One region of the Sphingobium chungangianum genome, then DNA from elsewhere that is predicted to be linked to it. Evidence: predicted binding sites of a transcription regulator. Region 1 holds the regulator's gene; each other region holds the start of a gene.
The links. The regulator LexA, encoded in region 1, represses DNA repair genes until DNA is damaged. The targets are predictions, from matches to a motif close to GTTCCNCNCTTGTTCT.
Positions count from the first base shown of each region.

Region 2: the regulator LexA is predicted to act here: its motif matches at 1,796-1,811, upstream of uvrA (excinuclease ABC subunit UvrA).
Region 3: the regulator LexA is predicted to act here: its motif matches at 2,581-2,596, upstream of ACWNC0_RS08200 (ImuA family protein).

Region 1 covers NZ_CDRNIV010000006.1:885,011-892,656, reverse strand. The annotation lists gene ACWNC0_RS11450 (hemerythrin domain-containing protein) at 1-305, opposite strand, end outside; gene ACWNC0_RS11445 (DUF6766 family protein) at 370-771, opposite strand; gene ACWNC0_RS11440 (anthranilate synthase component II) at 890-1,480, shown strand; gene trpD (anthranilate phosphoribosyltransferase) at 1,595-2,587, shown strand; gene trpC (indole-3-glycerol phosphate synthase TrpC) at 2,584-3,375, shown strand; gene moaC (cyclic pyranopterin monophosphate synthase MoaC) at 3,372-3,842, shown strand; gene ACWNC0_RS11420 (molybdopterin molybdotransferase MoeA) at 3,839-5,023, shown strand; gene ACWNC0_RS11415 (hypothetical protein) at 5,072-5,224, opposite strand; gene lexA (transcriptional repressor LexA) at 5,377-6,048, shown strand; gene ACWNC0_RS11405 (ComEC/Rec2 family competence protein) at 6,009-7,277, opposite strand; gene ACWNC0_RS11400 (recombinase family protein) at 7,269-7,646, shown strand, end outside.
Region 2 covers NZ_CDRNIV010000006.1:677,699-685,344, forward strand. The annotation lists gene uvrA (excinuclease ABC subunit UvrA) at 1-1,785, opposite strand, end outside; gene ACWNC0_RS10355 (UrcA family protein) at 2,266-2,631, shown strand; gene ACWNC0_RS10360 (hypothetical protein) at 2,842-3,075, shown strand; gene ACWNC0_RS10365 (hypothetical protein) at 3,183-3,431, shown strand; gene ACWNC0_RS10370 (winged helix-turn-helix domain-containing protein) at 3,475-3,840, shown strand; gene ACWNC0_RS10375 (hypothetical protein) at 4,363-4,911, shown strand; gene ACWNC0_RS10380 (DUF1993 family protein) at 5,071-5,580, shown strand; gene ACWNC0_RS10385 (SDR family oxidoreductase) at 5,633-6,499, opposite strand; gene ACWNC0_RS10390 (hypothetical protein) at 6,571-7,437, opposite strand; gene ACWNC0_RS10395 (SLC13 family permease) at 7,541-7,646, shown strand, end outside.
Region 3 covers NZ_CDRNIV010000006.1:259,582-267,227, reverse strand. The annotation lists gene ACWNC0_RS08210 (error-prone DNA polymerase) at 1-271, opposite strand, end outside; gene ACWNC0_RS08205 (Y-family DNA polymerase) at 268-1,863, opposite strand; gene ACWNC0_RS08200 (ImuA family protein) at 1,760-2,575, opposite strand; gene ACWNC0_RS08195 (sulfotransferase domain-containing protein) at 2,735-4,105, shown strand; gene recA (recombinase RecA) at 4,276-5,349, opposite strand; gene ACWNC0_RS08185 (response regulator) at 5,452-5,808, opposite strand; partial or broken gene ACWNC0_RS08180 (response regulator) at 5,889-7,646, opposite strand, start outside.

The DNA of each region.
Region 1 (7,646 bases):
ACCTTGGCATCGTAGAAATCATCTTCCGGCGATCCGGCCTCGATATCATTCACCAGCACCTTCGCGCCGTCATGCTCGACATAGGCTTCATCGAGCGTGTCGTCCTCGATCTTGCCGCGAAAGGTGGGGTAGAAAATCTCCTCCTCGATCGTCGTGTGAATCTTCAGCTCGGTGCAGATCTGATGCGCGATTTCCTGCTTCCGGTTTGCGGCCCTCGCCTTTTCAAACTGCTCGAACAGGTCCTCGACCTTGCGGTGATCAGCTTTCAACAGGGCGATCGCATCGGTAAACTCAGCTTTGGCCATTTCCGTCCTCCTCACGAACACATATCGTCAAGAAGCGGCTGACAGGCCTCCGGGTTCCCTGCTATCATTCATAGCCCAGATCCTGACCGTGCGGCTTCGCATGACCACCGGCGCGCAGATAACGGCTGTCTATTTCGTTGATCAACCGCTCGGCATCCTTGCCCCCCGCCATTTTCAGCAGTTCGTCGACCTTCACTTCCAACCGGTCGTCATTCTCCTTGGAGGCTGGCGAACCGACATAGAGGAAATAGGCCAGGCCTACGACTTGCCAGATCAGCTGGAGAAATTCCGACTGCCAATTCTCGAACGTATCCCGGCCCATCTCGATGGCATAGGCCGCCAGTTCAGGCACCTGCCCGTGCGTCTTTGCGTCATCCACATAGGCCCACCAGCCAAACACCCAATGACCCACGATCGACACCAGAAAGAACAGGGCCGTGATCCAACCATAGGCGTAGCGCTTCATACCATCCTCCCTCATGTCGCTCCGGAGGGACAACGCAAAAGCATGTCGCCGGTTCAGCCAGCTGCCAGTGCCGATTCCGATTGGCCCGGCGCGCTTCGCTGTTTATAGCCATGGTCCCATGATCCTCGTCATCGACAATTATGACAGCTTCACCTGGAACCTGGTCCACTACCTCATGGAGTTGGGCGCAGAGGTGGAGGTCGTCCGCAACGATGCCATTTCGGCAGGCCAGGCCCTCTCCAGCGGCGCCAGCGCCTTCCTGCTTTCGCCCGGTCCCTGCACGCCCAATGAGGCGGGCGTCAGCCTTGAACTCGTAGCGGCCGCCGCCGACGCGGGCGCACCACTGCTGGGCGTATGCCTCGGCCACCAGGCGATCGGCCAGCATTTCGGCGGGCAAGTCGTTCGGGGCGGTCTGATGCATGGCAAGACCTCCCCCGTCACCCATGACGGAACGGGGCTTTTCGAGGGCATTCCATCCCCCTTCACAGCGACCCGTTATCATTCGCTCATCGTGGATAACATTCCGCAGAGCCTCATCGTGAATGCGACCAGCGAGGATGGCTCAGTCATGGGCTTCCGCCATCAAAGCCTTCCGATCCACTCGGTCCAGTTCCATCCGGAAAGCATCGCGACCGAATACGGGCATGAGATGCTGGCGAACTTCATGCGGATCGCCGGGATTCCGGTAAAGGAGCGCGCAGCCGCCTGATTTCGGTTTCGCGGCGGAGCGAACGAAGCACAGGGCTTCGCTATGTCATGTGCGAAAGACTTTCCCGCACCCTCCCCTCGACTCCGGCGCGGCGTCGTGATTAAGGCAAAGGCGATGACCCGCCTGCCCGATCCCGCAGCGCCATTGAGCGCAACCGAGGCCGCCGCCGCCTTCGACCTGTTGTTCGACGGCAACCTGCCAGAGGCGGAGATCGCCGCCTTTCTCGTCACCATGGCTCAGCGCGGCGAGTCTGCAACAGAGATCGCCGCCGCCGCCCGCGCCATGCGCGCGCGCATGATCCCCATCGCCGCCCCCGCAGGCGCAATCGACGTCTGCGGCACAGGCGGAGATGGCCACCACACGCTCAACGTCTCGACAGCAGTGAGTCTTGTGGTAGCCGCCGCCGGAGTGCCCGTCGCCAAGCATGGCAACCGCGCCGCTTCATCCAAGGCCGGGGCCGCCGACACGCTCGAAGCGCTCGGCCTCGATCTTGATCGCGTCGCCGATACGGCGGAGGCAACGCTGGCCGATCTCGGCATCTGCTTCCTCTTCGCGCAGAAGCATCACCCCGCGCTCAAACGCTTCGGCCCGATCCGCAAGGCCATCGGCCAGCGCACCATCTTCAACCTGATGGGTCCGCTCGCCAATCCTGCCGGTGTGCGCCGTCAGCTAGTCGGCATCGCCCGCCCCGCCTATGTTCCCATCTATGCCGAGGCGCTGGCGGAACTTGGCGTCGATCGCGCCATGATCGTTTCGGGTGATGAGGGCCTCGACGAACTGTCCCTCGCGGGCGGCAACGACGTCGCCGAAGTCACCGCGCAGGGCATCGTCGCAATGCGCCGCCTCACCCCGGCCGACGCCGGACTGCCTACGCACCCGGTTGAGGCGATACGCGGCGGTGACCCCGCTCATAACGCCGCCGCCCTGCGTGCCCTGCTTCAGGGTGAGCCGGGCGCCTATCGCGACGCCGTGCTGCTTAACGCAGCCGCTGCCCTTCTCGTAGCGGACGCCGTTACCGATCTGCGCGAAGGTGTCGAGGAAGCTGCCGAAACCATCGACCGTGGACTCGCCAACGCGCTGCTCAATTGCTGGATTGCCTATAAATGACGAACAAGCTGATCGAAATCTGCGACACGAAACGCGAGGAAGTGGCCCGCCGCAAGGCAGCGATCACCGTCTCGACGCTCCACGCCCGCGCCGCCGAGCAGACACCCCCGCGCGGCTTCCGCCAGGCACTGGACAGCGCCGCTCGCTCGGGCTTTGGGCTCATCGCGGAGATCAAGAAGGCCAGCCCATCGAAAGGTCTTATCCGCGAGAATTTTGACCCGCCCGCCCATGCTCAGGCCTACGCCGCCGCTGGTGCCGCCTGCCTGTCGGTCTTGACGGACGAACCTTATTTCCAAGGCCATGACGATTATCTCATGGCCGCCCGTTCCGCCTGCGCTTTGCCGGTCCTGCGCAAGGATTTCATGGTCGATCCCTGGCAGGTGCTGGAAAGCCGCTCGCTCGGAGCCGATGCCATCCTCATCATCGCTGCCGCGCTGGACGACAGCCAGATGGCCGAGATAGAAGACGCCGCCCTCGGCCTTGGCATGGATGCACTGATCGAAGTCCATGATGCTCATGAACTGGAACGCGCGCTCAAGCTCCGCTCGCGCCTCATCGGCGTCAACAACCGCGACCTGCGAGACTTCAGCGTTGACTTCGCCCGCACCTATGAACTGGTCGGCCACGCGCCGGAAGGCTGCACCTTCGTCGCCGAAAGCGGCCTTGGCAGCCATGCCGACCTGATCGCCATGTCCGAACATGGCGTCCGCTGCTTCCTGGTGGGCGAAAGCCTGATGCGCCAGCCCGATGTCGAAGCCGCCACCCGCGCGCTGCTGACCGGCGCATGAGCAAGCTCACCCATCTTGATGGGGATGGGTCGGCCCATATGGTCGATGTTTCCGCCAAGGCCGTGACCGCCCGTGAAGCCATCGCAACCGGCCACATCGGCATGAGCGCTGAAGCGGCGGCCGCCATCGCGCAAGGACTGGTGAAGAAAGGCGATGTCCTCGCGGTAGCGCGAGTGGCAGGCATCATGGCGGCAAAGCGGACCTCCGACCTCATCCCCCTCTGTCATCCCATCGCCCTGACCTCGGTGGCTATCGACTTCGATCTGGAAACAGAAGGCGTCACCGTCACGGCTACCGCCAGAAGCGCGGGTCAAACTGGCGTTGAGATGGAGGCACTTACCGCCACCTCTGCGGCGCTGTTGACCATCTATGACATGGCAAAGGCGCTCGATAAGGGCATGATCATCGGCAACGTCCGGTTGCTCGCAAAGTCGGGCGGCAAGTCGGGCGACTGGCGCGTCGCATGAGCCTGCTCCCGGTCGCGGAGGCTCAAGCGCGCCTGCTTGCGCTGGGTAGCCGCTTGCCGGAAGAGGACGCCCCGGTTTTCAACTGTGTAGGCCGATGGCTCGCACGCGACGTCGTCGCCTTGCGCGATCAGCCTTGGGCAGATCTATCGGCGATGGACGGATATGCCATTCGTGCGGCAGAATGGCCTGGCCCCTGGCGCCTAACCGCTGAAAGCACGGCGGGCGGCTCCCTTCCCTCTACTTTGGCTCGGGGGGAATGCTGCCGCATCTTCACTGGCGCACCACTTCCGCCAGGCGCCGATACCGTCCTGATCCAGGAAGATGCCCAGCTGGACGGCCAGCTCGTGCATCCCCTCGGCTCTCCATTACCCACAGGACGAAATGTGCGCCCGGCGGCAAGCGACTTTGGCACAAATCATCTATTGCTGCCTGCCGGTGCTCCACTGGGTCCCGCGCAGATTGCTCTCGCCGTTCTTGGGGGCCACGGAACCCTCCCGGTCGGCGGCCGCCCGCGCATCGCCCTGATCTCTACCGGCAATGAACTCGTTCCCCCGGGAGCGCCCACGCCCTCTGGCCGCTTGCCGTCCTCCAACGCGCCCATGCTTGCGGCCATGCTAGGTCAGGCAGGCGCGGAGGTTATCGACGTCGGCATCGTTTCCGACGATCTGGACGCAATGGTCCGATCGCTCCAAGAAGCCGCCGGGGCCGATATCATCGTCTCGACCGGAGGTGCCTCGGTCGGCGATCACGACTTGGTGAGGCCCGCATTCCAGGCGGCAGGCGGCACTCTGGATTTCTGGAAGATTCGCATGCGACCCGGCAAGCCGCTTATGGCGGGAACGCTGGGCGACGCCCTATTCCTCGGCCTCCCAGGCAATCCCGTATCCGCCTTCGTGACCGCAACGCTGTTCCTGCTGCCGCTCGTCCGGCACATGGCCGGAGCCGCTAGCCCACTCCCGCGTACAATGATCGCGGAACTCGCCGCCCCACTCCCAGCGACAGGAGAGCGCGACGACTATCTTCGCGCCTACCTCACTGGTGCTGGGTTGGTCTCGGTTACCTCGCAGGACAGCGCCGCTACCGCAGCCCTGGCTCAAGCGGACTGCCTGATCCTTCGACCGGCCGATTCACCTCCGGCTGCCGTAGGCGACAAAGTAACCATCGTTCCGCTCTGGCAATGAGAAAGGGGCCGCAAAGCGGCCCCTCCCCATGATTCAACCGAACGTAGATCAGCGCTGCTGCTTGCTGTGATCGCTCTTGTCCTTGCGGCTCTCGCCCATTTGACCCTGGCGATTTTCCTGCTGCTGCTGACGGCCGCCCTGGCTTGAGCGGTCACCACCTTGCTGGCGGCGCTGTTTGTCCTGATCGTTCTGGTTCGCCATCTTACTCTCCTATTCACCCTCTTTGGGAAGGCCGCTACTGAACGGCTGTGACGCAGGTCCGTTCCTTTCGTTACGCTTGGCGCAACCCTGCTTGACTTGCCTCCTTACGTTTCCTATGCGTTCTCCATCCGTTCTATGGAGGATAAGTCGGCATGCTGACGCCCAAGCAACAGGAATTGCTCAGCTTCATTCAAACGCGGCTCGAGGAAGGCGGGGTTTCGCCTTCGTTCGAGGAGATGAAGGAAGCGCTCGATCTTCGATCGAAATCCGGGATTCACCGGTTGATTAATGCGCTGGAAGAACGCGGATTCATCCGCCGCCTGCCAAATCGGGCGCGAGCGCTGGAGGTTTTGAAACTTCCTGAAGCGATGCATCGCGCGCCTAAGGTCGCATCAACACCCAAGCCGCAACTATCGACCAAGCCCCCGATTGCAGCCAACGACGTGATCGACATCCCCCTTCACGGTCGGATTGCCGCAGGCGTCCCGATCGAAGCCATGGAAGGACAGAATATGCTGTCCGTTCCTGCGGCGCTATTGGGTGCCGGAGACCATTATGCTCTTGAGGTTTCGGGCGATTCGATGATCGATGCGGGCATCCTCGACGGTGACTTTGCACTGATCCAGCGCACTGAAGTCGCGCGCGAGGGACAAATCGTGGTCGCACTGATCGAGGATAGCGAGGCGACGCTGAAATATTATCATCGCCAGGGACCTAAGGTCAGGCTCGATCCGGCCAACAATGCTTATGAGCCGCAAATCTACGATTCGCAGCAGGTGCGCATTCAAGGAAAGCTGGCTGGTCTGCTCCGGCGGTACAACTGATCGGATCGGCGGCGCGACGGTAAATAGAAAGGGCGGGCGACCCACGGATGTGCGTCGCCCACTGTTTTCCCGGTTCGCACGGTTCCTCCATCAAGATCGATCGCCAGCCCGCCGGTATGTGCCAACAACCGCCGGTCGGCTTTCAGCCAGCGGGGCCGACACCATGGCGGCAGGCGGCGGTCAGCGATAACGATGTCGGCGCGCGCGCAATCGCGTGCCAGGATGTCCTTGGGTACGACAACCCCGCTTCTCGTCACCAATAGCTGCCATATGCGCCCTCCTCCGGTTAGGGCCACCATGCACAAGTCCATGGAACAACGCGCCTCAGGCAGGTCTGCAAGAGCGCCCAGTGGACCTCCATAGCCTGCACTCTCTGCGATCATATCGCGGACAAAATCTCCGGCCCGTTCGCGCAGAAGAGCCATGTCGCCGTCCTGCCCCCGGACGGCCACATGGCGCCCATCCGCGGTCACCAGAATGTCGGGAGGCGAACTCATCACGATGATGGCCATCCCCAGCGTCACGGGGACCATTCCCGCCCATCGCCAAGCGCTTCGCCACAGCAGGCACCAAAGGCCGCCCAGCACGATAATCCCGAAAATCACGTTGGGCACGGACGGCGCAGTGACGATCGCCCATGGACTTGCCGCCACCCAATGCGCGATCAGCAGCAGCAGATCGAGCGCACGGCTTGTCAACCACCAGGCAGGAGCCCCGAGACCGGCAACATCCAACAGCAGGGCCAACGCCTCCAGCGGCATGACGACAAAGGTCGTCAGGGGAATAGCCACAAGGTTTGCGAAAGCGCCGATCATCCCAGCCTTGTGAAAGTGGAACAACGCGATCGGCGCCAGAACCATTTCCACCGCAAAGCCTGAGAGAAGCAGGACGGCAAGGTGACGCCCCAGTCGCCGAAGTGCTGGTTCCTCACGGGATGCCGCGAACGCCCGAAAGCGGTGATGCTCGCCCAAGGCAACAATGGCGATAACAGCGGCGAAACTCATCTGGAAGCTTGGCCCCGCCAGCGCCTCTGGCCATGCCAACAGAACCACCAGTGCACCGGCGGCTATCAGCCGCAAGGTGATAGCCTCGCGCCCTAGCGCAAGCCCGCCCAGCACCAGCAGTGCCGCGACGCAAGATCGAACTGTCGGCACCTCCGCGCCCGTCGTAGTGTAATAGGAGTAGCAACCCGTTAAGCCCTTTGGGCGTAGGCAGAAAAGATGACCCAACCCGCCACAATTTACGCCCGCTTCTCAAACGCTGAACAAGGCAAGGGCAGCAGCATGGATCGCCAGCTTCGCTTGTGCGAGGAAATGGCGAAGCAGCATGGTTGGGAAACAGACGCCACCCGCATTTTGCGAGATGAAGGCCGCTCCGCTTTCTCAGGTTCTAACCGCAAACAAGGTGGCGCATTTTACGAGTTTGAGCAGCAGGCGGAAGCTGGCTACTTCCAAAATGGCCATGTGCTTATCGTGGAGCATTTGGACCGCATAAGCCGTCAGGGATATGACGAGGTTCTACCGCTGCTCACGATGCTGACGCGCAATGGCGTTACCGTAGCAACGGTGGATGGCAATCGCATTTATCCAGCCTTTGAG
Region 2 (7,646 bases), 210 kb from region 1:
GTCGGCCATGCGGATCGCGTCCTCGTCATGCTCCACGACGATGACGGTGTTGCCGAGGTCGCGCAGGCGCTTCAAGGTGACGAGCAGGCGGTCATTGTCGCGCTGGTGCAGGCCGATGCTGGGTTCGTCGAGGACGTAGAGGACGCCTGAGAGGCCGCTGCCGATCTGGCTGGCGAGGCGGATGCGCTGGGACTCGCCGCCCGACAGGGTGCCGCTGGTGCGGTCGAGGTTCAGATAGTCGAGGCCGACATTGTTGAGGAAGCCGAGGCGCTCGACAATTTCCTTGAGGATGGCTTTGGCGATCTGGTTCTGCTGGTCGGTGAGGTGCGCGGGGAGGGTGGAGAAGAAGCCGAGCGCGTCCACCACCGAGCGGCGGGTGGACATGGAGATGTCCTCGCCCGCGATCTTGACGGCGCGCGCTTCGGGTTTGAGGCGGGCGCCGTGGCAGGTCTCGCACGGCATGGCGGTTTGGTATTTGCTCAGTTCCTCGCGCATCCAGGCGGAGTCGGTCTGGAGGAGGCGGCGGTTGAGGTTGCCGATGACGCCTTCGAAGGGTTTTTTGACCTCGTAAGATTTTTTGCCGTCTACGAACTTTAGCGTGACCGGCTTGCCTGCGGTGCCGTGGAGGATGATGATTTTGACCTCTGGGGGGAGGTCTTGCCACGGGGTTTCCAGGTTGAAGCCGAACTCCTTCGCGAGAGAGCCGAGGACTTGCATGTAATAGGGGCTGGGCGGGTTGGATTTGGCCCAGGGGACTATGGCGCCCTTTTTGAGGGTGAGATGTTCGTTGGGGACGACTAGTTCGGGGTCGAATTCCTGGCGTTCTCCGAGGCCGTCGCAGGCGGGGCAGGCGCCTTGCGGGGCGTTGAAGGAGAAGAGGCGGGGTTCGATCTCGGGGATGGTGAAGCCGCTGACGGGGCAGGCGAAATTTTCGCTGAAGACTATGCGGTTGTCGGGGATGCCGGCGTTTTTCATTTTTCCGGGGGTTGCTCCCCTCTCCCCGGCCTTGGTCAGAGGCACGTGACTCTGACCAACCCCTGAAGGGGAGAGGGAGTCTAGGGTGCCGTCCGCCAAATCCACATAGGCAAGGCCGTCGGCGAGTTTCAGGGCTTGTTCGAAGCTGTCGGCGAGGCGGGTGGACATGTCGGCGCCCACGGCGAGGCGGTCCACGACGACTTCGATGTCATGCTTGTATTTCTTGTCGAGGGCGGGGGCGTCTTCGATCAGGTACATTTCGCCGTCGATGCGGACGCGGGTGTAGCCTGCCTTCTGCCATTCCAGCAGTTCTTTCTTATACTCGCCCTTGCGGCCGCGGACGACGGGGGCGAGGAGGTAGAAGCGGGTGCCCTCCGGCAATTGCATCACGCGGTCGACCATCTGGCTGACGGTCTGGGCGCTGATCGGCTCGCCGGTCGCGGGGGAATAGGGGATGCCGACGCGCGCCCAGAGGAGGCGCATATAGTCGTAGATTTCGGTGACGGTCGCGACCGTGGAGCGGGGGTTGCGGCTGGTCGTCTTCTGTTCGATCGAGATGGCGGGAGAAAGGCCGTCAATATGTTCGACGTCCGGTTTCTGCATCATCTCAAGGAACTGGCGGGCGTAGGCGGAGAGGCTCTCCACATAGCGGCGCTGACCCTCAGCATAGATGGTGTCGAAGGCTAGGGAAGATTTGCCCGACCCCGACAGGCCGGTGATGACGATCAGGCTGTCGCGGGGTAGATCGACGTCCACGCCCTTGAGGTTGTGCTCACGCGCGCCGCGTACGGAAATTGTGGTCAGACTCATGGGGCGTGTTGTTCCAGATTTGTTCTTTGGGAGCAAGGCCGTTGCCGGGCTATGGGCGCGGATATGGGATAGCAGGCGGCGGCTCGCAAGCGGCCCATGCTTTCCAGCGCGAGCAGGCGGCGGGTCACCGAAAGGTAGAGCGATATTAACCGATCAGGTGTATAAGGGCCGCGACGGGAAAGCTGCGGCGGTGGCGTCTCGACTTCTGTAGATATGAGAGATCCCGGATAGCCCGACAGCATCCCGGATACGCCCCCGGCCGTCCCTTGCGCCGGGGGCGTTTTCTTGTTCGGCCATTTTCGACGAGTGGTGTTTTACGCTACGACAACAAGGCTTTTTGGGATCGACAGAGGCCGCTGGCCTGTTTAAATCTGCGCCCTGCCGGAAGGACTGACGGGTCCCAGCCTTCGCGGCTTTATCGCGGACCAGGTCGCCTGAAGAGCGACGAGTCCCAAGCAGTTCAATCGAAGGGGGACCATCATGACATTTTTTATCAATCGCACCGGCGGTGCCATGCTGGCGGCACTGTCTGCCACCGTGTTGATGAGTGCGGCGGCGCAGGCGAGCGTCATTCCGTTTGAATCCAACGGCCGTACGATCGATGTGCGCTATGACGATCTGGACCTGTCGAAGAAGTCGGGTCAGCAGGAATTGAATGCCCGTATCCGGCGCGCTGCGGTGAAGGTTTGCCCCGGCCGGACCATGCAGGATTTGCGGTCCTGTCAGATCGCGGCGGTGGATCATGTCCGTGAACCGGTCGCCATCGCGATCGCCAAGGCGCAGGGCAAGGATGCGAGCCGCTTTGCCGAGGTGGGCAAGGATAAGGTGCCTGGCGCGGGGAATTGAGGCTTTGCGTTTGAGGGGGAGGAGTGATCGGCTCTTCATCGCTGGCGTTGCGCTGGCCCACCCCCTAACCCTTCAAACGAGTCACGTGCCTCGTTTGAACGCTTGCGGGAGGGGGGACATTGAGCGCTGGAGGATGCTCTGGGAACCGGCCATCGGGACTGGCCGTTGATCCTGCGTGGCGCGCGACGTTCGTGCGCTGAGGAGAACAAGATGAGCGACAAGACCGATATTCGTCCCAACAGCCGTGAAGAAGCGCATGATGAGCGTCCCACGGATGCGCAGGACCATGCCGTCACCCCCGAGGAGCAGCTGGAGGAAGGGTTGATGGACAGTATGGATGCGTCCGATCCGCCGTCGGCCACCAAGCCGGGCGACCATGGCGACCCGGTTCCTTCGTCGGGATTCCACGAAGAAGAAGATGAGGATGAGAAGGCGGGGCGATAGACGGCGGCGATATTGGTGATATGATCCATGGGCGAGGCGAACCGGATCGGCGGTGGCCGGGCGGTTCGCCAAGCGCATGACGCTGCAAGGTGAGAGGAGCCTTATTGATGCCGACTTCCGCTACTCCCGCGATCGAACGCATTGCCCGGGTGCTGGCCGGACGCCAGCTGAGCCTGAATGGCGAGGGCGATGATCCCCATGCGGCGGGCGCGGTGGATGCGAGCTGGCAAAACTATCTGGATGATGCCTATGCGATCCTCCACACGCTGCGGGAGCCCGATGAGCAGATGGCGCAGGCGGGCGACGTTACTGTGTGGCGCAGCATGATTGGCGCGGTGTTGGAACGGCGAGCCTGACGCAGCGATTGGCGGGGCGGGCTGCCCATGCCATAATGGGCGGATGAGCGGCCCTGCACTGAAGATCAAGATACAGCTTTATTGTGGTGACGAGATCGCCATGGGGCCGGGCAAGGCCGACCTGCTGGATGCGATCGCCAGCGAGGGGTCGATTTCGGCGGCTGGGCGGAAGCTGAAGATGAGCTATCGGCGCTGCTGGATGCTGGTGGACGTGATGAACCGATGCTGGTCCGCGCCGCTGGTGGCGACGTCCAGCGAGGGCGCGGTGCTGACGGATTTGGGGCTTAGCGTGCTTGCCCAATATCGGGGGTTGCAGAAGGCGGCGGCGAGTGCGGCGGGGCGGTCGCATTGGCCCGACCTTGCACGCGAGTTGCGGGGCGAGCCGTTGCCGGTTCAGGCGGACGAGTGAGGAGGATGCGTCGGCACTTGGGCATTGCGTAGGATGCCGGGGGTGGCGTGGTTTCGCGGGTTCTCAACGGGATGTTGCTTAAGGTTTTGCGTTTTGGGGCGTGGCTGGTGGCCGCGCCCTATTTTGGTTCACGCGGAGGCGCGGAGGCGCGGAGGCGCGGAGGTCAGGCGTCAGCTTTGTCCTTGAGGCGAGGCTTGGGAGCTGGATAGAGGTTAAGTCTGGGGCGCTCGCTTCGCCTTCTGATTGTGCTTCCGTATCGCTGCCGTTGCGCGTGATATATTTTCGCGCGGAGAACGCAGAAGGCGCAGAGGGAGGGTTTGCGGCTTGCCGTTGCTTAAGGACCCGATGCTATTTGGTAAGGGGGCTTTGCTGCCTCCTTTTATCGCTTTCACAAAAATTACATGTTGCGACGCACAAGGAAAAGTGATTCCCTGTAGTTGTCGGCAGAACCGGCGCTTAAGCTTACAGTAACCATGTTGGGCGCATGTTCTGCTGATCGACTTGAAGTCGGAGGGCAAGAGCATGGGCACCAATGCAAGACCGGCTGACGGGGCAATCACCCTGGCTGAATTGCGCGAATTCGCCAGTTTCCCGTCTGCCACGCAGCGCTATATCCGCCGGTCGCTGGACATCGGCCTCCACCGCCGCGACGCCATGAAGCTATGGTCGCGCGACATGGTGGAGGAAGCGAGCATCCGCGCGCAGGCCCGCATCTACGGGCGGCTGGATGAGATCAAGGCGCGGGTGCCCGATGACAGCGGGCTGGACCAGATGGAGCCGTTCATGGCGCCGCTGGTGACGATTTCGGCTTTCGATTTGGGGCAGGACAGGCTGAGCAGCTTTTCGGCCTACCGGTTTTTGTATGAACGGCTGTTGGGGGCGGGGGCCAGGCCGTGGTTGCCGGGCGCGTTCTGCGCGGCGGCGAGCTTGCCGCATCTGCATCCTGAGAAGCGGCGGGCGCTGTTGCAGTCGATCAGCGAGGCGGCGGCGACGGCGGTGGGGTGGTCTAACCGGGAGCCGACCTTCTATCCGGAGTGGGTGGAGAAGGTGGATATGAGCAAGGCGAATTGAGCTTTTGCTGGCGTTCCTCCGGGGGAGGGGCGATATGATTGAAGCGAGGCGGTGGCGGCCGTGAGGATTGCCGCGCCTTCGAAATGTTATGCTTCGATCGCCGCTTGACCGCAGAGGCGAATGCCATAGCTTTGCACCGGCTTTTTTTGAGGGTCTGCGATGTCCTACGCTCTGTCCGCCCGGATGACCTTCGACAACATGCTCGGCAGCCTCGATCACCTTGTCGGGAAAGCTATCGATTCTGGGATGACGGATGATGTGCTCGCGGAGAGACTGACCGACGACATGTTTCCGCTGGAGATGCAGTTTCGCGTGGCTCTGAACCAAGTATTGCTGGCACTGAATCAAGTCGCCGGGCAGAGCGTCGCACTCGAAGTTGTATCGTATAAATCACTCGCGGAGGTTGCCGAACGCATTGCGGTGGTTCGATCGCTAAACGATCGAGCAGTCCCCGCTGGTTGGGCAGACGCCGACACAGTCGTCGATCTCACATTGCCCAATGGCATCCGCTTCCTTATGTCGTCGGAGGAGGATATTCGCGACTGGATCATGCCGAACTTCTACTTTCACGTAACAATGGCATATGCGTTGCTGCGCAACGCGGGATTGGACATCGGCAAGATGGATTTTCTGCCGCATATGGAGCGCCATAAAGCTTTGCCCGCGTAGCAGAAGCGGTTCCTCTGGCGGTTCAGCCGACTGTCGACGGTTTCTGGACCAGTTATCCATTCACGATCGTACCGCCGTTGGGGTGGAGGACCTGGCCGGACATGTAGCTGCCGTCCTCGCACGCCAGGAAGAGGAATGCGGGGGCTACTTCGTTGGGTTGGCCGGGGCGGCCCATGGGGACTGACTCGCCGAAATGTTCGAGCTTTTCCGGGCTCGCGCCGCCCGAGGGGTTGAGCGGGGTCCAGATCGGGCCGGGGGCTACGGCGTTGACGCGGATGCCGTCTTTTACGAGATTTTCCGACAGGCTACGGGTGAAGGCGGTGATGGCGCCTTTCGTGCTGGAATAGTCGAGCAGTTCCGACGAGCCCTGATACATGGTGACGCTGGTGCAGTTGACGATGGCGGCGCCTTTTTGGAGGTACGGGCGTGCTGCTTGCGTCAGGAAGAACATGCCGAAGATGTTGGTCTGGAAAGTGCGGCGCAGCTGTTCTTCGGTGATGTCGGTGATGTCCTGATCGGGATGTTGTTCGCCCGCGTTATTGACCAGGATGTCGAGGCGGCCGAAGCGGTCGATTACCTGTTTGACGGCGTCGTCGCAGAAGGATTTTTTGCCAATGTCCCCGGCGATGGTGAGGACCTGTTGGCCTTCGGCCTCGACGATCTGGGCAGTCTTCTTCGCGTCGTCATGTTCGCAGAGGTAGAGGATGGCGACGTCGGCGCCTTCGCGGGCGTAGAGGGCGGCGACGGCTCGGCCGATGCCGCTGTCCGCGCCGGTGATGAGAGCGACTTTTCCGGCGAGGCGGCCGGAGCCGGGATAGCGGGGTTCCCATTCGGGCTTGGGTTCCAGCTTGCTTTCGTGGCCGGGCAAGCCGTCTTCGTGGATCATCTCTTCATGATTGTCGGATTGGGTGTCGGACATGGCGCATCTCCTTTCCTCGGCCAACACTTGGGTTGGGGGATGGTTCATGCGCTTGCGGCAGGGCGGGTCGCCTAGCCGCCCGTGCTGCGATTTTCCCAGATGGCGATCGGGGCGTCCGCACCCGGTATTTCCATGCGGACTTCGCGCAGGGTGACAGCGAGGACGCATACGGGCCGCTGTTCGATCCCTAGCGGCTGGGCGCAGTGGACCGGGCCGTTTCCGGGCACCCGTTCAATGCGGCCGATAAGCCTGAGCCTCAGCCCGCGCGAGGGGGTGAAATCTTCAGGGGCGAGGCGCAGTACTTTTTCGAAGGGGCGGCCGTGGCGCCACAGGTCGTTGCCGTCATTCTGGCCGAATTGGGCGAGGGCCAGGCTTTGGTCGGGCGTGGGCGCGGTTCCGTCCGGTTCGGGCGCGGTGGCTTTTGCAGGGGCGGGGCATTCGTCGTTGGTGGACCAGGGGCGCAGCATCCAGAAGCCCTCGGCATCATGGCCGTCCCCTTGCGTGGGGAGTCCGAGATCGGCGGCTTTCCACGAAATCGGCCTGACATGGACGCGGAGCACGCCGGCCGCTTCATCATAGCGCCAGCGCATGGGGGCAGTGCTGTCCTTTTCCGCAGCGCCCGAGCAGCCGAAGGGGAGGGAGAGATCGAACCGCTGGCCCACGGCCCCGGCGATGTCGTCCGGCAGCGGCTTGCCCGATGACAGGGCGTCGGCGGCGCGGCGGGCGAGGTCGGCTATCTCCGCGCGGCCCCAGAGGCGCGGCAATTGCGGCTGTACCGGGATGGGCGGGGGGATGACGGTGACGGGGGCAGGCGCGGGCGGCGGAGCCTTGGGCGCTGTGCCGCGTCCAAGAAGGAAGCCGCCCGCCCCGACCGCGATAAAAGCTGCAAGCCCTGCGGCTATGGCGAGCCGACTGGTCCTGGCACTGGGTTCACGCATAAGCCATTGATAGCAAATCGAGCATCATCCTCCAGAAGATAATCATCTTTTTTCCGCCTTGCTGCGTTGACAGGGGCGGCAGCAGGCACGAGGCAGGGGGCGCATGACGATTGACCAAGTTCTGACGCTGCTGGTGCTGGCCGCCGTCGTCGCGGCGCTGATCTGGGACAAGGTGCGCGCCGATGTCGTTGCGCTGTCCGGGGCGGCGG
Region 3 (7,646 bases), 630 kb from region 1:
CGCCCGCGACCGTGTTGCGGTCGGCGATTCCCAGTCCTTTTAGGCCGAGGTCGATCGCCTGCCCCACCATGTCCGAGGCATGGGACGCGCCTCGCAGGAAGGAAAAGTTGGTGGCGGCCACCAACTCTGCAAAAGCGGACCCAGCCCTGCGCGGCGGAGGAGGTCGTGCTTCCTTTATCCGCGCGCTTTCCCGCACCGCTTCCACCGCATCCAATTCCCGCCGATCCATCGACTTGGGCTTGGACGGATCAGGCCCCTTGCCGCGCTTCATGCGAACAGGCCGTGGATGTACCAGCCGGGATGCCGCGCCTCCGTGCCGTAAAGGCCATGGCGGAAAATCCAGTAGCGGCGGCCGCGCGCATCCTCGATCCGGTAATAGTCGCGCGTCATGCCTGTGCTTTCGCCCGCCAGCGCACCGTCCTTCGCCTTCCACCATTCGGGCGCGATGCGCTCCGGCCCTTCATAGCGGGTCACTTCATGCGCGCTGCGTCGCCAGCGGAAATGATGGGGCGGGCCGTCTGGCACCTCCGCCACCACCTCGATCGGCTGGGGTGGGTCGAACAGATGAATGGGGCGCATCGGCGGGTCGCCGGGTTCTCCCTGGCGCGGCCAACTGGACGGGGTGCGGCTTTCGATCGCAGGCAGCGCAAGCTGCGCCTGCTCGGGAATATGGCTGTCCCGCGGCTCCAGACGCTGGATGCGGTTGCGGCCAGCGCGGACGGACAACCGGTCGACCAGTGCAGCCACCGCCTCCTCGCGCTTTGCCTCGCCCCCTTCCAGCGCCAGTTGGGTCGCGGCCATCGGTTCGGTCCGCGGCACGGTAAGGCGCAACATGTCGAAGCCAAATCCAGGGTCCAGCGGATCGGACAGGCTGTCGATCCGCTCCTGCACCAACCGCATGATCGCGGGCGCATCGCGCACCGGCAGGCCGGTTTCCACCCGCAGCGGAAAGGCGAGGCCATCGGTGCGGAAGAACAACAGCTCGAACCGCCGCCCGCCCTCGCCCCGCTCGGTCAGCCGCTCGCCCGCTTCGGCCGCCATCTCCTCAACCCGTTGCAGCGCATAGGCGGTGCTGCCTACAGGCTCGGCGAAACGGCGCTCGATCCGCAGGACAGGGCGCGGGCGGCGGGGGCTAAGCGGCCGATGCCCCAGACCCAGCAGGCGATGGAGCGCATCCACCGCCTCCTCGCCAAAGCGCGCGGCCAGTGCCGCGGCTGGACGGGCGGCAAGATCGCCGATGGTGCGCAGCCCCGCGCGCCGCAACGCCACCCCGCTCTCCTGCTCCAGCTCCAGCGCCTCGACCGGCAGGCGACGCAAAGCAGCCTCCTCATCAGGCGCTGGCCCTGCGGAAAAACGGCACAGCGCATGCGCGCCTTCCGGCGTGCCCGCTATCGCATGGCGCACCTCCATGCCGTGCCGATCGAACCGGTCCACCGTTTCGCGCGCCAGGGCTTCCTCCCCGCCCCACAGATGTGCACAGCCGGTGATGTCCAGCATCAGCCCATGCGGCGGATCGATCGCAGCCGCAGGCGTATAGCGCGCGCACCCATCGCACAGCCGCTCCAGCCAATCCTGATCAGCATGATGATCCGCTTCGAAGCTGACAAGATCGGGCTCTTGCGCCCGTGCATCGGCCAGCGTCATGCCCGCGTTCAGGCCCAGAGCCAGTGCATCGGCATCCGGTGTCACAAGACGCATGGCCCCGCGCACAGCCTCCACGATGACGACCGGCCCGGCACCGGCCTGCGCTTGCCACAGGTCAGGCCGCGCGATGCGCAGCCGATCGACCGGCAGGAAGGGGAACCACAGCGCCAGGTAGCGCCGCCCCCTCAGCGCGTCCTCCGCTTGCCCATCCATGCTCATGGCGTTCATCGCACTCTTTTCCAAAATCTCCCCGCTCGGCATTCCACACCATCCGCCATGTCATGCCGTCTGCCCCCGAACGGCGGCGCAACAGGTGGAGTGAAAAGGCGCTCATGCCCGGCGCATTGCCCGGCAACGGCACGGATGGCGCAGCCTCCACCCGCCACCGTGTCTCCGCCGCGCTCGGAACCGGATCGCCGCCGATCCGCAGCACGAAGGCGGTAACCCCCGACGTCTCCGCCGCCAGCGCCAGGCGGCGGCTTGCCGTCAGGTCCAGCAGCGGCGCGCGCCCGCGCAGTTCGATGACCAGCGCGCCCAGCGCCGGGCATCGCAACGCATCGACCGCCGCGCGCAGCAGCAGCGCCTCATCCTTCATCACGCCGATCAGCAAATGGGCTGGATCTATTCCAAGCGCGGAGAGCCCCGGGCCATAAGGTTGTCCCGCCGTTCCATCTGGAAGGCGCAACCAGAACAGAGGAGCCTCACGCGCCGCAAGATGGGCAAGGATCAGGGAAAGACCGGCAGTGGCGCCCTCATCTTCAGCATTTCCGAACAATTCATGCACCCGACCTCTGGCAAGGCCACCCTGCAATGCCTGATCAAAAGCCGCATGCCCGGTCGTGATACGCGCATCTGCTTTGACGGCCGGAATCCCTTCCAGTGATGCAATGTGCCGCCTGAGGGCTGCAAGCCTGTTCACCGAATCCACCATAGAATGTTCTCTATATGTTCTTTTCGACGATAGCGCATCCCCTGTCAATCAACTTGGCTGCCATCAGAAAAAAGGGAGGATGGTTTCAGCTTCTTACACACATTGGCCATCATCCGGAAAAGTTTCACACCCGGCTTTCTGCCAAGCTAATCTGTGTTGATGGACACGCCCCACATCGCTTCGCTGGCTCATGCGCCCTTCATTCTGGCGCGCCGTATCGCTTCGGCTCGCAGCCTGCGTCTGGTTTCCAGCGCTGCGACCGCGCTCCTTGCCTCCTATCCGAAGTCGGGCAGGACCTGGCTCAGGTTTATCCTGGCGCAATATTTCCTCGCGTCGCGTGCATATCCGCCCATTACGACCCAGAGCATGTTCACCTTTGCTCCCAATTTCGACTTGGATCCGGTGCGCGGCATACCGGCCTTTGTCCGCAGGTCGGAGGAGGCCTCTTTCCCCCTCATCCCTTCCACCCATCTGCGCTTCAAACCAACCCTGCCCGGCCGCCTTCCCATCATATTCCTGATCCGGGATCCGCGGGCCGTACTCATTTCCGACTATCACCATGTGACTCGGCACAAGATGTCGTTTCAAGGCAGCGTTGATGATTTTCTCATGGATGAGAATAGGGGCCTGCCGCACTATATTAAATATATGAATAGCTGGGCCAATGGCCTCGAACGGCATGATCATCACATCATATATTATGAGGATCTACTGCTTCAAACGGAGGCAGAAGTCGAAAAGATGCTCAATTTCCTGGATGAGCCCGTCAATAGCCGTGCTCTTGGATATGCGGTGGAAAACTCATCCTTCGAAAAACTCAAGGCATTGGAACTCGCCCAGGGCATTCCCGGCCATGAATATGACCGATCGGATTCAGATGCTCTGCGGATGAGAAAGGGACAATCCGACAGCTTCCGTCAGGAACTGACGATCGAGCAACAAAAATTCATCGAGGATAGCTGCAAGTCTCAGTTGAACCGCCGGATGTTGGTCAAGCTGGATCGATACGGCTTTTCGGACCCGCCTTCGTCATCCACTGTGAGACCGATCGAGATATCGCAATCCGCAGCGCCCGAAAGGCAGGTGCATGATCCTGCAACCAAGCGCCGCCTCCCCTCTCTTGGCGTACAGCTCTTGAGCGAAGCGATGGTCATGATCGGCCTCGCCGCCATGCTCATCGCCCCGAGCATTCTGGCGATAGAAGTAGGCGAATGGCTTTTCCGGCGAGAATGGGATGGTCATTCCCTTGAAGACGGCCTCGCCTTGTTCGGGATCGACCGGGTGGGGCCTGTGGAAACACCCACCGAACAAATACTCGACGTCTTTCTGGCGCTGCCATTGACCATCGCCTTGTTCATGAACGGCCTCCTCATATTCCTGGCTGCCGTACATTTTGGAGACTGGGGTCTTCAGGGCGTACGGCTCAAGAAAAAGCTCGCCGTCGAGCAGAGCAAAAGACGCCAGCGGAGCCACGCCAAAAATCCGCCCTCCGACCTCAAACCGGCAGGAATGATAAGCCCCAGCCGCTGATCAATGTTCATCTGGCCCTGTTGAGCAAGCCTCGCCCAGTCGCGCTTTATAACGGTAAAAGGCCCGCCCCGCGAAAATGCGCGGGCGGGCCTTTTCAGTGCGTGAAACGTAAGGCGGGCAGAGCCGCGCGGCTGTCCTGCGGCTGATCCGGCCGCAGGCATTAGCCGTGCTTATTCGCCATCATCCTCCGCTTCGGGTCCGGTCATCATTCCTTCGGCAACCTCTTCGGTCTTGCCCCGGATCACCTTTTCCAAGCGCTCCGCCATTTCGGGATTTTCCTTGAGGAAGGTCTTGGCATTCTCACGACCCTGGCCAATGCGGACGGAGTCGTAGGAGAACCAGGCGCCCGACTTTTCGACCACGCCAGCTTTGACGCCCAGATCGAGTATCTCGCCGATCTTCGAAATCCCCTCGCCATACATGATGTCGAATTCCACCTGCTTGAACGGCGGCGCCACCTTGTTCTTCACCACCTTCACGCGGGTCGCGTTGCCGACGATATCGTCGCGATCCTTGATCTGGCCAGTACGGCGGATGTCGAGGCGAACCGACGCATAGAATTTGAGCGCGTTGCCGCCCGTCGTCGTTTCCGGATTGCCGTACATGACGCCGATCTTCATGCGGACCTGGTTGATGAAGATCACCAGACACTTGGAACGCGAGATCGAGCCGGTCAGCTTGCGCAGCGCCTGGCTCATCAGGCGCGCCTGCAGGCCGACATGGCTATCGCCCATCTCACCTTCGATTTCCGCACGGGGCACCAGCGCCGCGACGGAGTCGATCACCAGCACGTCGATGGCGTTCGACCGCACCAGCGTATCGACGATTTCCAGAGCCTGTTCACCGGTATCGGGCTGGGACACGATCAGCTCGTCAATATCGACGCCCAGCTTCTTGGCATAAGCGGGGTCGAGTGCATGCTCAGCATCGACGAAAGCCGCAACGCCGCCGGTCTTCTGCGCCTCTGCAATGGCATGCAGCGCCAGCGTGGTCTTGCCGGAGCTTTCAGGGCCATAGATTTCGATGATGCGGCCGCGGGGCAGGCCGCCAATACCCAGCGCGATGTCGAGCCCCAGCGATCCCGTCGAGATCGCCTCGATCTCGATCTTCTCGCGGCTGCCCAGCTTCATGGCCGAACCTTTACCGAAGGCGCGGTCAATCTGGGAAAGGGCCGCTTCCAATGCTTTCTGTCTGTCCATTGTCCCTGTCTTCTTGGAATCGATGAGTGAGAGCATTGCTGTCATCGGCCTATCCCCTGTCAAGCGGAAGCGCCGATTAAGTGGCGCCTTGGCCACCATGTATCCGCTTTGTTCTCAAAGAACAAGAGGCGAACGGAAATTTCCTATTTAAGCGGAAAGAACCTTCGTCAGCGCCCGCTCAACGGCGCCGATCGTATAAGGTTTTGCCAAAGTCGGCCGATCCGAATGCCCTGACGGCACATCATCAGCCATGCCGCCCGTCGCGAAAACAAAGGGGATGCCGCTTTGCGCCAGCAAGTCCGCGACCGGCCAGCTTTTCTCACCTTGCAAATTGCAGTCCACCAATGCGGCGTCGAAGCCGCCCTGACGCGCATGCTCACACGCCTCATCCACCGAGACGGCGATGGCATACAGGCGATATCCCAATGTTTCGAGATAATCTTCCAGCATCATGCCGATCATCGCTTCATCCTCGACCACCAGGATGGTCTTGCCGTCCGACATGTGCGATCCCCTATTTCGTTACGCTCGCTATCTTATCATCGGCGCGCGGACCAGCATAAACGCCTGATCGTTCAAGAAGTTCATTCCGCCACTGCACCCATTGCCAAGGCGTCCCGGGCGGCCTCCGCCAACTGGCTGACGGAAAATGGTTTGGGCAGGAAGGCGACATTGGCAAGGTCGATCGACTTGCGCAGCTGCTCCTCGGCATAGCCCGACATGAACAGCACGGGCAGGTCGGGATGCGTATCCCGTGCCCGCGCGACCATGGACGGGCCATCCATATTGGGCATGACCACGTCGGAAATCAGCAGGTCGATCTTCTCACCGCTCGCCAGCACCTCCAGCCCCTGCTCGCCATCATTGGCGGTCAGCACCTTGTAGCCCTGACGCGAAAGGGCGCGTTCGGCGACGGCGCGGACCATATCCTCGTCCTCGACCACCAATACCGTGCCCGTGCCCCATGTCTCGCTGCGCTTGATGGGCAGCTTGGCGGGGATCGCCTGCTCCATGTCTGCGCCCTGATAGACGGGCAGGTAGATGACGAAACTCGCCCCCCGGCCAATTTCAGAACTCGGCGAAGATATAGCCGCCCGACTGCTTGACGATGCCATAGACGGTGGAGAGGCCGAGCCCCGTGCCCTTACCCAGTTCCTTGGTAGTGAAGAAGGGCTCGAATATCTTGGAAAGAATGTCGGGCGGGATGCCAAGCCCCATGTCCGACACCCGCAGCGCGGTATAATCGGCGGCAGGCAATATCTCCTGCCGCATCTCGCGCACCTTGCCGGCCGGAACCGCATAGGTCTGGATATTGAGGATGCCGCCTTCCGGCATAGCGTCGCGCGCATTGACCGCCAGGTTGACGATCACCTGCTCCAGCTGGCCCGGATCAGCACGCACCGCGCCCAGGTTGCGGCCGTGGCTCACCTCCAGCTTCACGCTCTCACCCAGCAGGCGCTTCAACAGGTTGGAGACGTCGGCAACGATATCGGGCAATTGCAGCACCTGCGGACGCAATGTCTGCTGCCGCGAAAAGGCGAGCAGCTGGCGCGTCAGCCCGGCCGCGCGATTGCTGTTCGACTTGATCTGCTGAATATCGTCATAGTCGCTGTCGCCTGGCGTATGGCGCATCAGCATCAGGTCGCAATGGCCGATGATCGCGGTCAGGATATTGTTGAAGTCATGCGCGACGCCCCCGGCGAGCTGGCCGATCGCCTGCATCTTGGTCGCCTGCGCCACCTGCCGCTTGAGCTTGCTTTCCTCGCTATTGTCCTTGAGGCTGAGCAGCACCGCCGCCTCGCCAAGGCCCCGAACGCCCGCCAGGCTCAGCGCCGTCGGCTCCTCCGGTTCGTTGCGCAGCCTGATGGCGATATCGCCTGACATTTGCGGGCCAACGGCAAAGCGGCGCACGGCGTCGGCAACCGCTGCCTGATCCTCTCGCACGACCAGATCGCCGGGATAGCTCGGCCGTTCGCTACGCTTGAGTCCCGCCGCGCGGGAGAAGGCATTGTTGAGGAACAGGACGCGACCATCGCGATCCGCCATGGCGAGGCCGAAGGGCAGCAGGGACAGCAGCGTTTCGATATAGGAAAGCGCCGATGTACCGCCCGCGCTGCCCGCTGGCTCATCGATCAGCAGCAGCAGCATCGGACCATCTTGGCCCACTTGGCTACCAGCAGGCTGAGCCGTCCGACGCAAGGGCACCTGCAGCAACCGCAGCGGCAGCCCGCCCGATTCCTCGCGCGCCAGAAATAGCCGCCCCTTGTCATCGACGCGCATATGGGCGGCAAAGTCGCGGCCGGTGATGTTGGCGTCGATCCGGCCAGCGGCACGCAGCAGGA